One region of the Salinispora pacifica DSM 45544 genome, then DNA from elsewhere that is predicted to be linked to it. Evidence: riboswitches for the same ligand, from Rfam matches in the RefSeq annotation. Region 1 holds a riboswitch; the other holds the start of a gene.
The links. A riboswitch is a leader RNA that binds a small molecule or an ion and turns the genes downstream of it on or off. The one in region 1 is predicted to bind cyclic di-AMP.

Region 1 (7,515 bases):
CGGAGTCAGCCGGACGCAGGGTGGCGGTCATCGGGAAGCCGTCAGTGGGTCAGGCTGCTGCTCGGCGGAGACCGCCGTACGGCCGGCAGGCGGGACGGTGCTGGCCTTCGACGGAGGCCGCCTGGCGAGCCGATGCGCGGTGCGCAGCGCGGTGTAGAGCAGGTAGCTGTTCGCCGCAAGGAGGCGATGCTTGAGGCCCCGCACCCCGCCGGGGCGAGGATAGCCGCCAGCCGGCCGGTAGCGCTGGTACTGGGTGGCCGCCTCACGGAAGAAGGGGCGACGCAGCTTCGCGGGCATTCGATGGTCGTTGCCCACCACCACGAGCAGGTGACTGACCATCAACCCGAACAGGTCGGCGTGCAGTTTGGTCTCCTGGGGGTAGGCGGTAGACAACCATTCGAATAGTCGATTGTATTGGTTGAACGCGTCGAAGTGTCGTTCGCTGGGGGTGGCGGTGATCGCGCCGGGTCGGCCCAGGCGGTAGTAGTAGCAGACCCGATTGAGCACCGTGATCCGCTCCGCCGAGATAAGCAGCGGGTGGCTGAATGGGATGTCCTCGTACCAGCCGGGGAAGAAAAGCAGGCCCAGGTTGTCGAGGAAGGTGCGGCGGACCACCTTGTTCCAGGCGGTGTGCTGGACTCGGAGCAGCTCCGGGCGCTCGGTCAGCCGGACGCAGCGGTCCACCCCCCGGAGTAGCGGGCTGCTGGCGTCGGGCTCTTCGCGGCCGTCGTGGTATACGCGGAGATGGTCCAGTAGCAGCACGTCCGGTCGATCGGCGCGCAGTCGCTCCAACACCGCTGAGACCGAGCCTGGCGGCAGCCAGTCGTCGCTGTCCACGAACCAGACGTATCGGCCGGTCGACGCCTTCAGCCCAGCGTTGCGGGCCAGGCCGAGCCCCACGTTGTTCGGCAGGGTGACCGTACGCGTCGCCGGTCGGCGGGTGGCGTAGGCGTGCAGCAAATCGCCGCACCGGTCGGGAGAGGCGTCATCAACCGCGACCACCTCTACGTCGGCGGCGTCGGCGTCGTTCAGCCCGCCAAGGATCGAGTCGAGGCAATCATATAAATATTCCTCAACGCGATATACGGGGACGATCACGCTCAGCAGTGGCTGTCGAGTATTGGTGACCACCCGGAGAGGTTAGCGGGAACGAGTGGCGGACTGTTGGTGCACGGGATGAGATTTCCTTGAACGGTTTTGGAGCGCTAGGTTAAGAAAAAGGTTCTTCGCGACTCGGTCCGTCCTACCCGATAGGGACAACATGAGCTCCCCTCCCTTTGGGGCAAGGGCAAGGGCAGGGGGTGTCGCCCGGCCAGGGCCCACCCGTGTTCCCGGACGACCTGGAGTGCGTGGTCCTGATCGCGAGGAGAGACTGTCGAGCCGGGGCTGACCCCGCCACGCGCCGCCTTCCTGATCGCGGGGCAACGCCACCGGTGGGGAGATCCGGCCAGCCAGAAGCGCCGTTCGACGGCTTGGTTCAGGAATCCTTCGGCTTCTCGATGGCTTCGTGCTGGTCCGGCCCGGCCGGAGGGCGAACCGAAGGGTGCCCTGCTGCGTTGGTAGGTCGGCCAGTCCTGGCCGGTCGGCGACCTGGGGGTATGTCCAGGGGCTGGATTCGGCGAAGGTGCCGCCGGTACTGCGGTCGCCTTGCGGCTCGCGTGGACCCGACTCTATGAGGTCGATCATAGTTTGACCGAACCGGTCAAGCGCCTCAGACTGTTCGACCAACGCAGTAATCCTGTCGCAGATTTCGGTAAACCGTCCTGTTCCTGACCAGAAGTGCCGTGACCGCTCACCGTCCCATTGATTCGGAGCCGGAGACACTGTCCGAAAATCTTTGCCATGATCAATGTTTCAGCAGGTCAGGGAGGGTTGGCAGTGTTGTGGCTGGCCAGTAGTGTCGGCGCGTCCGGTGCGGTCAACGTTCGCAGGAGGCGACGCCGTGCCGACCCGCTCAATTGCCGAAAGGTGAACCGGGGACCCGTTCTACCTGGGGTGAATCCGCGAGTTTCGCGGTAGGGCGCACTTCCCGTCCGAATCCGTCAGCTAACCCGGTCGGCGGTATCGGAAGGAGTCTTTTAGTGCAGCATTATTCCGCTCAGTGGGCATTACACCGACACGGTGCTGCGGTGTCCGTGCCCGTCTGGCCTACCGCCGGGCGCTGACCCATCCCGCACAGCCCGGCGACTGACCGGGCGTACTCCCCTCGTGGCCACCGGCGCACGAATTTCGGATCCGTGCGGCCCGCCTCTGCCTGCCCACCCAACGGCGCGGTGCGCCACAGCCCCCCGACAGCCTGTGGAGGAACCCGTGAAACATCGCCTGAAACGACAGCTCCGCCGTCTGACCCCGGAGCGCCCGTACCAGTTGGCCGCCGCTTCGGCTGCCGTCCTCGTACTGGCCACCGGTGCCGGCGCCCTCGCCGTTGGCGGCGACGAGGACTCCATCTCGCCGGTGCCCGTCACCGCCGCCTCCGAGGCCGGCAGCGACCTCGCTGACTCGGGCCCAGAGGCGGTCGCGGTCAACGCCGCGCCTCCGAGTGCTGAGCCGTCGACTGCTGAGCCGTCGAGTGCTGAGCCGTTGAGTGCGCCAACGGCAGACCCGGACCTGACCGAGGAGGCGGCACCGGAGCCACCGACGTCCAAGGTGCTGGAGTATGACTACCAAGCGCAGATCAACTTCTACTACTGCGGCCCCGCCGCCGTCCGGAACGCCCTCAGCGCTACCGGCGTTGCGCGGACGCAGGATGAACTCGCTGGCCCGCTCGGCACCGACCAGTTCGGCACCGACTCGGCCGAGGACACCACGCGGGTGCTCAATGCCGAGGTGGCAGGGGAGCCTTACCAGACCCGGATGATCTCGGGCGGCTCGGCCACCCCGGCGCAGATGGACCAACTTCAGGCCGACGTGGTCAAGGCCATCTCCGAGGACCGGAGCGTGGTGGTGAACATCGCCGGCTCCGCCACCGACACCGCCGGCGGATGGCACTCCTTCCCGGGCGGTCACTACGTCGCCGTGGTCGGATACGACGACGATGGTCGTCTGGTGCAGATCGCCGACTCGGCGAATCCAGCGACCAGCTCGTACTGGATGACCACGATCGCCCTGGCGAACTGGGCCGCGACGCGCGGCTACTCCGCCTGACCGATCGTGCCTGGCGGGCACCGAACCCCTTCCAGGTTCGGTGCCCGCCGCCTTCGCTTCCGATCGGGCAGCCGTGCCTGCGCATTGCGAGCGGTCGACCTGGCCCGTGAGTCTGGGGTGAGTGCGGATACGGCGCCTGGCCTGGCGATGTGGTGAGCCACCAGGCCGTCGCGTTCGTGCTGGTCAGACGTGGGCGGGGTAGCGCTGGTGGCGTACGCAGGTTGTCGGCCAGTCGGACGTAGCGGCCTTGCCGGTCGGGGGTCGGCACCGGCCCTCGGCGGCCTGCGGCCTTACCAAGGACTCTCCGCCTCGCGCCCGCTGCGGAGCTTTCGAGGCTTAGCCGAGGCGAAGCCCCGATCAGTAGTCCAGACAATGACGGCAAGGTCTCACTCGCCGGTCAGTCTTGACCTGGGGGAATCAGCGCCAGGTTGCGGGTGCTTCCAGCCGGCACCGGATTCGTGGCAGGATGCCGGTGCGATTGACAGTCCTGCCCACCACACAACCTGCGGCGGCTCGTCGCGGACGCTTGCCAGGCTACGTCACCCTGGCTAGTGGGATCACGAGGTCCCAGCGGGGTCACCACCGCGCTCGACTTTCCTTCAGGCACATACGCACGAAATCCCTGCGATCAGGCCACAAGCCCATGACTGGCCGCAGGAGCGGACGGTGCGACAAGCTTTGGCGGTGTCCTGGCGGAGCCTGTAGGCTTCCGCGCTGATGCCGGTATGTCGTGGTCGTTCGCGGCACTTGAATGCCGGGCGGGGATCCCCGATCCTACCGGACGGGAGCAGGGCTGGGAGGATCTGCTGGTGAATCTATGGCGAGTGGTGCGGATGACGGTTCCCCGCCAGTTACGGCGACGAGCGATTCGCGTCGTTCCGCCAACGCATCGACTCTGGCTTGTCCGACGGGTGGTGCGGATGCCGCAGGCGCGCGTGCTGAACGTGCGCCCTGGGACTGACCTGGTAAAGGTGCGGAACGGCGCAGGTCGTCCGGGGACGGTCGCTCGGGTCGACGCCGCGGCATCGCCGCTGGAGGCCCGTCGCGCCAACATCAACCAAGTGGTGGACGTGCTCGAACATGCGGGCGTGCCCTACTTCAGAGTGCCACAGGAGCAGGTGGGGCGTACCGTGCTCGGCGTTCCTGATTCTTGGCGGGACCGGGTGGAAACGCTGGTGCATGGTCAGTTGGCCGGCGAGGGTGCGCGGGTGGAGACCGTCGAGACCGGCTCAGGGTCCGCGCAGGGCGGACCGGCGCGGGTGGTACGGGTTTGTTGGCCCGTCACCGATCCGCAAGGCAACCTGGTCCTGGGTGATGAGTACGCCTGTGAGATTGAGTTTTGGCAAGAGCAGGACGATCAGCTCGTCGCACCCCGTTTGAATCCATCAGTCAACGTGCTGTCGGCCGACGCGCCGATCATGGAGGCTCCCGAGGCCACCTTCGATGGGTACTGGGGTAAAGGGTCAACAAGTCGCTATCGCACGCGTCGTCCCTTTCTTGTCAAGCCCCTGGATGTGGTGGACTTTCCGATCGATGTCGTCTACACCTGGGTTAACGGCGCTGACCCCGATTGGCTGGCGCGTAAGAACCAGGCGTTGGTAGAGAACGGATGGGTCGGCGTTAATCGGCTGGCGGCGAACGGGTCACGGTTCGTGTCCCGGGACGAGCTGCGCTATTCAATGCGTTCGCTGGACTACTACGCCCCCTGGGTGCGGAACGTCTTCCTAGTGACTGACGACCAAGTGCCCGAGTGGTTGAACCTCGACAACCCAAAGCTGAGACTGATCAGTCATCGTGAAATCTTCGGCGACACCGGCCGGTTACCGACCTTCAATTCCCATGCTATCGAATCGCGGCTACACCGCATTCCTGGACTGGCCGAGCAATTCATTTACCTCAACGATGATGTCTTCTTCGGCCGTCCCGTGAGGCCGCAGATGTTCTTTACTCACGGTGGCAACAGTCGGGTCTTCCTGTCGAGGCATCGGGTCGACTCCGGGCCACCCCTTGCCGATGAGCCGCCGGTCAGTTCCGCCGGTAAGAACAACCGGGCCCTGATCGAGCGGGAGTTCGGTCGCTTTCTGGCGCAGAAGACGAAGCACACGCCGCATGCGGCCCGTCGGAGCGTCCTTGAGGAGATCGAGCGGCGATGCCCCGAGGAGGTTCTGGGTACCGCTGGGCATCAGTTCCGTCATTCAGCGGACATCTCAATGGTGTCGTCCCTGCAGCACTATTGGGCATACCTGACCAATCGGGCGGTGCAGGGGAGTATCAGGTACATGTATACGGATCTTGCTAATCCGGCCACTCCCATTCGGCTGGCAAATCTCCTAAGGCACCGGAACTACGATGTCTTTTGCCTGAACGACACCGACGCCGAAGGGATTTCGGTGCGGGAGCAGGCGGCGCTGCTAAAGGGATTCCTTCCAGCCTACTATCCGTTCCGGTCACAGTACGAGATTGGCGCTTCATCTGATCCCTGCCAGGGGAATCTGCCACACGAACTACGTTCGGCCGAGTTGACGACCCCGACACCGCAGTGATCCAGGGTGTACCCGTGCGGCTAACCCAGACGGCGGGTACACCAGCCGGTGTGCGGCTTCGGTGCAGGATTGGTCGACCCGCGGGGGGTCGGTCACCCAGAAGGTTTCGGTGACGCCGTTGTCGTAGGGCAGGCCTCGTCGAGTCGTGCAGGTTGGTCGCGGAGAGCAGGCCGGTGTCGGCGACCATGACCATGATCTGAATCTGGTGGCGGGCCTGAACTGACGGATGACTGGCGGCAACATGAGCGTCTCGGTCGCTCTGCGAATTTAGCGGGTTGAGGTCGAACAGGGCCGCGTCACCCCGGCTGGGCGGACAAACGTCGCCTTTAGCGCAACCGGCCCGAGTTCGAGCTCACTTGCCCGGGATCGGCGAGAGGCTCATGGCCCCGCGACACCTCGTCGAGGGACGAGCCGGTGACCGTACTCAGTCCTAACGCTCCATCCCGCGTGGGAGCCCGGAGGTGAGATCTCTCGGGCTCCCCGACTCTGACCCGACTTGGGCCACGGTTGGCTGATTCGACGGCCGGCAAGGCTGTGACCTGGGGTGTTGTGCCGGGAGGCACGCACTAACCGGGTCGGTTCTATGGTGTCGGCTGTGGCGTATGTGCGGACGGTGAAGACGGCGTCTGGGGCGCGGGCGGTGCAGATCGTGTACTCCCCGCATCGAGGCTCGCGGGACATCGAGCACACCGGGTCCGCGCACACCGATGCGGACCTGGAACTGCTCAAGGCGGTGGCGCGGCAGCGGCTGGCCGCGGGGCAGGGCTTAGTTGGACCTGCGCCTGCCGGGTAGTCCGGCCAATCAGGGGGCGGTGTTGCCGATCACCTCCTCCCGCATGGGGCACCTGCTGGACGCGCTCGGCCGTGGCTACGGCGTGTTGGGTTCGCCGCCGCGACCGGCCGGGACGAGGTGTTCAAAGCCCTCGTGCTGGCCAGGATCATCGAGCCGACCAGCAAGCTGGACTCCCTACGGGTCCTTGCCGAGGCGGGTATGGACCCGCCGTCCTACCGGACCGTGAAGCGGCGGTTGCGCGTCTACGCCGACGCCGATCAAAATCCGGACGACACCGACCACGACGGCAACGTCGCTGGTCCAGAGCCTGTGCCTGTCGATCCCGGTGGCGGGCCCGGCTGGCACGCGCCTGCGCCGCGCATGTGCGTCTCGGGCCGGCGACGTTGCTGCTCTACGACGTCACGACCTTGTACTTCGAGACCGACGAAGGTGACGGGTTCCGCGAGCCGGGGTTCTCCAAGGAACGCCGGCTGGAGCCGCAGATCACCGTCGGGCAACTGACTGACGGGGCGGGATTCCCGTTGATGGTGCACGCGTTCGAGGGCAACCGGGCCGAGACCAGCACCATGCTGACGGTCCTACGAGCCTTCCTCGACGCGCATCGTCTGTCCGATGTCACGGTCGTAGCCGACGCCGGGATGGTGTCGGAGGCGAACAAACGCGCGATCGAACAGGCTGGGCTGTCGTTCATCCTCGGCGCCCGCGTCCTGGACGTGCCCTACGTCGTCGCGGCGTGGCGGAACGCCCATCCCGACGCCGAGATCCCGGACGGACACGTGTTCATCCAGCCCTGGCCCGCCGGCCCCGCAGACAACCGCCGAGACCACACGTTTTTCTACCAGTACAAGGCAGATCGGGCCCGACGCACCCTGCGAGGGATCGACAACCAGGTCGCCAAGGCCGAGAACGCCGTCGCCGGCAAACAGCGGTCAAACGAAACCGGTACGTACGCCTGACCGGCGCGACCAAGAGCATCAACCGGGCGTTGGAGGCCAAGAACCGGGCCCTAGCCGGGATCAAGGGCTACGTCACCAA
Region 2 (7,515 bases), 3.2 Mb from region 1:
CCGCCAGCCAGCTACCCCGCTCGGGGAGCGACGAACGATGCGGCCCGTCGGGACATCCCGGCGGGCCGCATCGTTCTTTGCTGGTCAGCGGGGTGCACTCCCGCTGCTGAGCGCCCTGGCGCGGTGCACACAGCCGGGGCGTACCCTCGTGCGGTTGACCGCCGCGTGTCCCGCGCGGCGCTGGTCACCGACCCCAGGAGGAACGAGCGTTGACCGACCGGACCGAGCTGGAGCAGGAGATCGCCGTCGAGCAGCGGCACCTGGACCGGGTGTACGCGCGCCTCGCCGAGCTGCGCCAGGCGGCGGTCCGCGCCGAGTCCGACGGCTACCGCCTGGCCCGGGTCGGCAACTTCGGCGCGCTCGTCGAGCGGGACGCGATGGTCTTTCACGCGGCGCAGCGCCGACACCTGCTCGACGCCGAGCACGAGGGGCTCGTCTTCGGCCGACTCGACCTGCACAACGGGCAGGTGCTGCACGTCGGCCGCCTCGGCATTCGGGACGAGAGTGCCAGGACACTGGTGGTGGACTGGCGGGCCCCGGCCGCCGCCGCCTTCTACCGGGCGACCCCGGCACAGCCGCTGGGCGTGATTCGCCGCCGCATGATCTCCTCAAGCGGAGAGCGGGTCACCGGGATCGAGGACGACCTGCTCGACCCGGCTGCCACTCCGCCGGAGATGACGACGGTCGGCGACGGCGCCCTGCTGGCTGCCCTGTCCCAGGCGACCGGGCGGGGAATGCGGGACATTGTGGCGACCATCCAGCGGGAGCAGGACGAGGCGATCCGCTCGCCAGGCTCCGGTGTCACCGTGGTCTCCGGCGGCCCGGGGACCGGCAAGACGGCGGTGGCCCTGCACCGGGCGGCGTACCTGCTCTACACCGACCGCAGCCGGTACGCCGGCGGCGGCATTCTGGTGGTCGGGCCGTCGGCCGTGTTCGTCGAGTACATCGGGTCGGTGCTGCCGTCGCTGGGCGAGGAGACCGCCACCCTCGCCGCGCTCGGTGGGCTCTTCCCGGGGGTCCGTGCGACCCGTACCGACCCACCGGAGGTCGCCGCGGTGAAGGGCTCGCTGCGGATGCGGCGGGTCTTGGAGCGGGCCGCCCGGGACGCGGCGCCGGGCACCCCGAACGAGCTGCGGCTGCTCTACCGGGGCGAGCTACTGCGGGTGGATCGTCGCGAGCTGACCGCGATCCGGGATCGGGCGTTGCGGCGGGGCGCGCGGCGCAACGAGGTACGCCGGGCCGGCTTCGACGGCGTCTTCGCCGCGCTCTGGGCGCAGGCCCGGCAGCTGGGCGTTCCCGGCCTGCCGCAGCAGCGGGCGTTCGAGGACGAGCTGGCCGACCGGACGGACTTCCGCGAGTTCCTCAAGGCGTGGTGGCCGCGGCTCCACCCGCGGCACGTACTCGGCTGGCTGGCCGAGCCCGAGCGGCTGCGCCGCTACGCCGCGGGGGTGCTCTCCGCCGACGAGGTCCGCCTGCTCGGCGAGGCGTACCGGGCCGGGGCCGCCCTTGGGTTGACCGTGGCCGACGTCGCGCTGCTCGATGAGTTGGACGCCCTGCTGGGCAAGCCGATGAAGCCGGCCCGGCCGCGGCGGGACCCGTTCCAACTGGCCGGCGGAGTACGCGAGCTGAGCACGTTCGCCGATCGGCAGCGCGCCGCCCGAGCGGCGGCCCGGGAACGCCCCGAGGACTATCGCGAGTACACGCACGTGGTGGTGGACGAGTCCCAGGACGTGTCGCCGATGCAGTGGCGGATGATCGGCCGCCGGGGGCGGTTGGCCTCGTGGACCGTCGTCGGCGATCCCGCGCAGACGGCATGGACCGGTGACCCAACGGAGTTGGCTCGAGCCCGCGACCAGGCGCTCGGCCGGCGCGCGCGGCACCACTTCACCCTGACCACCAACTACCGCAACCCGGCGGAGATCTTCGCGGTGGCGGCGGCCGAGATCCGGCGGGTTGACCCGGACCTCCCGCTGCCGACCGCCGTCCGCTCCACCGGCGTCGCCCCGGTGCAGCTGAGCGTGCCGCCGGCGGAGTTGGAGACCACCGTGCGCACGGCGGTCAACACCTTGCTCGCCGAGGTCCCCGGCACGGTCGGCGTGGTCACGCCGGTGCCGCGTCGGGCCGAGGTAGCCGGGTGGCTGGACGGGATCGACGCGCCCCGGTTGCAGGTGGTGACGAGCCTGGAGGCCAAGGGCATGGAGTACGACGGCGTCGTCCTGGTCGCCCCGGGCGAGATCCGGGCGGAGCCGGGGTCGGGCGTACGGACGTTGTACGTCGCGCTGTCCCGCGCCACCCAACGGCTCACCACGGTTGACCTGTCCGGTTGAGCTGTGCTCGATCCGGTCGCGCCGCCGGGGGTGGGACCGCTGGGGTGTCCCCGCTGGTCGCGTTCCGCGGCACGACTCGGTCTAATTCCCGCAGCTAGCTATACACATGGCAATGTGAACATAGGTTGGGTGCAGGACCGGACAGCCGGCGGAAGGTGTCCGAGTGGGTGCAGCACATGACCACCACGGGGCGGTGACCAACGCGGGGCAGCGGCACCGGGGGCGCCTCTGGGCCGCCTTCGCCCTGCTCGCCGCCCTGATGGTGACGGAAGCGGTGACCGCCGTCCGCACCGGATCTCTGGCCCTGCTCAGCGACGCCGGGCACATGTTCACCGATGTCCTCGGCATCGGCATGGCCCTCGCCGCGCTGACCGCCACCCGGCGCCGCGACAGTGACCCGCAGCGGACCTTTGGGCTCTACCGGCTAGAGGTGCTGGCCGCCCTCGCCAACGCCCTGCTTCTCTCCGCCGTCTCGATCTATGTGCTGGTGGAGGCCGTCCGCCGGTTCGGTGATCCGCGCGAGGTAAGCACCGGGCCCATGTTGGTTGTGGCGATCCTGGGCCTGCTCGCCAACATCGTCGCCTTCGCGCTGCTACGCCCGGGCGCGCAGGAGAGCATCAACATCCAGGGCGCCTACCTCGAGGTGCTGGGCGACCTACTCGGCAGCCTCGGCGTGATCGCGGCGGCACTGGTCATCGCCGGCACCGGGTGGTGGTGGGCTGACCCGCTGGTCGCGGTGGCGATCGGGCTGTTCATCCTGCCGCGAACCTGGCGGCTCGGCCGGGCAGCCCTACGCATCCTGGTGCAGGCCGCGCCGGAACATCTGAAGGTCACCGCGGTACACGACCGGCTGGTCGCCGTATCCGGGGTGAGTGAGGTGCACGACCTGCACATCTGGACCCTCACCTCCGGGATGGAGGTAGCCTCCGCACATCTCACCATCGCCCCCGCCGCCGACCTCGGCGCGGTCCTCGGAGCCGCCCGGTCCGCGCTGCAGGAGGACTTCCGAATCGAGCACGCGACACTGCAGGTCGAGCCGGGGTCAACCAGTGGGGACTGCGGTTCCGTCGGGCGGTGTAGTTTCTGATCAACTGCCGAGTGCGCCCGGCTCAGGAGCACCGGTTAGGCTCTGAGCCGGCCTACGCCAGGCGGCACCCACCGGTGCCGGCCGGGCCGCCGCCTAATCACCCGCCAGGGTGAGCCGGGGAACCAGGTACCTGGGGTGCATCCGCGTCAGCGGTAGGGATCTTCCGTCCCGAACCCGTCAGCTAACCCGGTCGGTGGCCGACGGAAGGACATCTGCATATGCCAGCAGCGGCACCCGTACGACACCGCGCCGCCCGGGTGGCGGCACTGATCATCGTGGCGCTCACCCTCAGTGTCGGCCTTGCCCCCGCCGGCCCCACGGTAGCCGCTCCCCCCGCCCGGCAGGTCGCGGTGACCGACGATCCGGAGGGCGGCACCGCTGCCCTTCGCGCCGCGCTCGAGGAAGCCAGCAAGGGATTCCTGGACGCCAAACAGGCGCTGGCCGAGTCGGTGCAGCGGCAGCAGCAGCTCACCGCCCAACTCAAGACCGCCAAGGCCGAACAGGCCGAGCGCACCGAGCGGGTGGAGCAGATCGCCGGCCAGGCGTATCGGACCGGTCCACTGCGCACGGCGTCGGTGCTGCTCGACAACACCTCGCCGGCGGACTTCCTGGACCGCGTCGCGACGCTGGAGGCGACGGTCGCCAACGAGAACCGAGCCATAGACGAGTTGCAGCAGACCCAGAAAAAGATCGCCCAGGACACCCGCGCGGTCGAAGCGGAGATCATCGAACAGCGCAAGCAAGAGGCCCTGATGGCCAAGCGCAAACAGCAGGCGGAGAAGGCGCTGACGGTCGCCAATGAACAGGCCAGCGCCGCGGCCGCAGCCGCAGCCGCAGCTGCGGCTGCGGCCACCAACACCACCCAGAACTCGGCCCGGGCAGACCCGGCCCCGCGCAACCCGGACGGCTCCTGGCCGGCCGAATCCTGCAGCGTCAATGATCCCACGCCGGCGGATGGTTGCATTACCCCGCGAACGCTGCATGCGCTGAACGAGGCCAAGGCGGCCGGCTTCACCCGCTATGTGTCCTGCTATCGCCCCGGCAACTCCGGCGAGCACCCGAAGGGCCGGGCCTGCGACTTCGCCGCTCAGCAGGACGGATTCGGTGGAGATGCCACCGGCGACGACCGGACCTACGGCAACAACCTGGCGGCGTTTCTGGTGGACAACGCCGACCAACTCGCGGTGCTGTACGTGATCTGGTACCGGCAGATCTGGCTGCCCAGCAGTGGGTGGAAGTCGTACAGCGGGGCCGCCGGCGACCCATCCAGCGACCATACAAACCACGTGCACCTGTCGGTGTACTAACCGGTGGTCGGGCCGGGAGCCGTCCGCTGGCGAACAGCTCCCGGCCCGCGCACCCGCCTGGCACGAGCTGAATCAGCCCCCCGGCAGGGCCTCCGGGGCCGTCGCCCCCGCGAAGTAGGGCTCGGGGGCACCGAAGAGACCGAGCAGGCCAGCGACCCAGAGCTGCCGGTGTACGAATCGGCTGGGCTCGGTCACCACCAGCCTCACACCGCTCACCTCTGCGGTCTGGAAGCCGGCAACCATCGCGCTGATGCCGACAGAGTCGATAAAGGTCACCAGCCGCATATTCAACTCGATGCGGCGAGGATGGCTTTTGGCCAGGGCCTCAGCGACCGCCTCACGCACCTCGTATGCGGTATCGACATCGATCTCACCACGCGGTGAGATCTCCACGACGCTCCCGGGTAGGACCGACTTTACGATCGACAGGCTCACGCGAGCACCTCCACTCGCCAGTCAACAGGCGCCTCATCAGTACGCAGGCCGCGACCGAGAGTATTCCTCCAACACGCTCGGTCGCCACCCCCTGGGATGAGTAGTTCTTGTGGTTCGAATGCCAGGTCACCCTTATCCGAATATTTCACCCTTCGGTTACGGAGCTGCCTCAACGGGAACAGCCCTAACACGAACAGCTCTCATCCGGAACAGTTCTCCATCCCAACAGTTCTCCACCTGAACAGTTCCCCACCCAAACAGTCAAGGGCCGGAGTACCCGGGACCCGAAACAGTCACGGCCCAATGTAGCGGCCCGATGCGACGAAAGGCGGAGACCCGGGCCGCGCGGCGTGGTCGCCCAGCACGGGCACAGCCGGCACTCCCGACCCCACAACCGCCTCGTCGCGCCGACGCTGCGGGGTCGGGAACCATCCGGGCCGGGTGAGTCCTCCTCACCCGGCTGCCGGCGACAGTAGGAGGCATGACCGATCCGAACGTGCCGGCCCAGTCGGCACGTGGCAACCGTTTGGTGGTGCGGTGATGACGACCCCACACCAGGTCACCCCACTCCTCCGAACCCCGGTTGTGGAGAGCGACCACATCCGGGGACCGGTGGACGCGCCGGTGACGCTCGTCGAGTACGCGGACTTCCAGTGCCAGTTCTGCGGGGTGGCCTACGCCAACCTCGCCGAACTGCTCCGACAACGGGCCGACATGGTCCGGCTGGTCTACCGACACTTTCCGATCTCCAACGTGCATCCGTACGCGGAAAACGCGGCCCATGCCACCGAGGCGGCCGGCGTCCGAGGCCGATTCTGGGAGATGCACGACTGGTTGTACGAACACCAGGACCAACTCGATCCGGTGCACCTCTCGCTCGGCGTCGGACAACTCGGCCTCTCCGCCGCCGAAATCGACGCCGAGACCGATCAGCAGGCCCACGGCGACCGAGTCCGGCGAGACTTCGTCGGTGGCATCCGCAGCGGCGTGCAGGCCACTCCGACCCTGTTCGTCAACGGCGCCCGACACAACGGTGGATTCGACCTCGCCGACCTGCTGGCGGCGGTCGACGCCGCCGACCGGGAATGACCGGCACCGTGGCGGTGATGGTCGACGTCGCTGATCAGATCAGCCGCAGTTCCCGGGCCCGACGGACGGCCTCCCGACGGCGGGAGGCGTCGAGCTTGCGATAGATATTACGCACATGGGTCTTAACCGTGTTGATCGACAACGACAACTCGGCCGCGATCTCCACGTTGGAAAGGATGCTCTGCAGGTAGCGCAGGATGGTCACTTCACGTTCGGTCAGTGGCTCGGCCAGTGCGGCCCTGGCCGGCCCGGGCCGTTCGTCCGGCTCCTCCACTCCGCGGACCAGGTCGCTCACCGCCGACCAGTGCGCCGTACCGGCATCCAGATGCGCTGCCAGCAGGTCACGGATCTCCGGGTCCGCGCGGGTGAACGGCCGCCGGACCCCCTCCGCTCCGGCCAGGTCGAGGGCGGCCTCCAGGGTCCGGTGCGCCCGCCGGGCATCCCCCGCCTGCTCGGCCAGCGCCACGTGCAGCACCGCGGCCTCCACCCGCACCGGTAGCGGCCAGTCCGCCGCCTCGGGCGCCTGCCAGTCGGGCAGCACCGCCTCGGCCGTCCGGCTGTCCCCGGCCCGAAGCTCCACCCGAGCAAGGCCCACCGCGAGTTCGGGGCCCGCCCCGACAAGCAACTCGCGGGCGGCGTCCAGGTCGCCCCGCGCCGCATACAGGTCGGCCTCGGCAGCCCGCAGCCACCGCTCCAGCTCCCCCCGCCGACCGCCCAGCTCCCCCCGCGGACCGCCCAGCCGCTCCCGGGCCGCGACGAGCAGCCGGTGCCCACCCGTGCGGTCACCGGAGTCCCGCAACAGGTGGGACCGGCACAACGCCACCACCGCTCCGGCGGCGGGCTCCATGGTCGCCGGTTCCGCCAACGCCAGATTCGCCGCCGCCTCCTCGGGCTGGTCCCGCAGCAGCGCCACCACCGCCAGCGCCAGGTAGGCGTACCCGCAGTCGGTCCGGCAGGACCACCCCTGGCCGGGCGGAAGGGCGAGCGCGGAACGGGCCCCCGTCTCCGCCTGCCGCAGTTCACCGCGGATCGCACGCAGCAGCGCCACTCGGCTGGCACCGGCCAGCTCGGTCCGTACCCAACCGGCGGTCCGGGCGGCCCGGGACGCCGCCACCAGCTGCCGCTCCGCGCTGCCCAACTCGCCGACCGCGAATTCGACCAGGCCGAGCGCGGTGCCCGCCACCGCCCACCCATCCGCATCCTCGACGATGGTCTCGCGCGGTTCGGCGGTGGCCGGCATCCGGTCCTGCCTTCCGGACGCCCCGGTCGC

Region 2: another riboswitch for cyclic di-AMP. It lies ahead of SALPAC3_RS0120705 (coiled-coil domain-containing protein); the one in region 1 lies ahead of SALPAC3_RS0105860 (C39 family peptidase).

Annotation. Positions count from the first base shown of each region.
Region 1 is NZ_KB905359.1:1,299,574-1,307,088, reverse strand. It holds gene SALPAC3_RS0105870 (GNAT family N-acetyltransferase) at 1-31, opposite strand, end outside; gene SALPAC3_RS0105865 (glycosyltransferase family 2 protein) at 28-1,131, opposite strand; cyclic di-AMP (ydaO/yuaA leader) riboswitch at 1,942-2,076, shown strand; gene SALPAC3_RS0105860 (C39 family peptidase) at 2,299-3,144, shown strand; gene SALPAC3_RS0105855 (stealth family protein) at 4,056-5,687, shown strand; gene SALPAC3_RS29510 (hypothetical protein) at 6,283-6,480, shown strand; gene SALPAC3_RS29505 (IS1634 family transposase) at 6,552-7,436, shown strand; gene SALPAC3_RS29500 (hypothetical protein) at 7,487-7,515, opposite strand, start outside.
Region 2 is NZ_KB905359.1:4,493,966-4,501,480, reverse strand. It holds gene SALPAC3_RS0120715 (HelD family protein) at 210-2,327, shown strand; gene SALPAC3_RS0120710 (cation diffusion facilitator family transporter) at 2,491-3,414, shown strand; cyclic di-AMP (ydaO/yuaA leader) riboswitch at 3,495-3,626, shown strand; gene SALPAC3_RS0120705 (coiled-coil domain-containing protein) at 3,633-4,721, shown strand; gene SALPAC3_RS0120700 (STAS domain-containing protein) at 4,794-5,156, opposite strand; gene SALPAC3_RS0120695 (DsbA family protein) at 5,697-6,245, shown strand; gene SALPAC3_RS0120690 (winged helix-turn-helix domain-containing protein) at 6,280-7,515, opposite strand, start outside.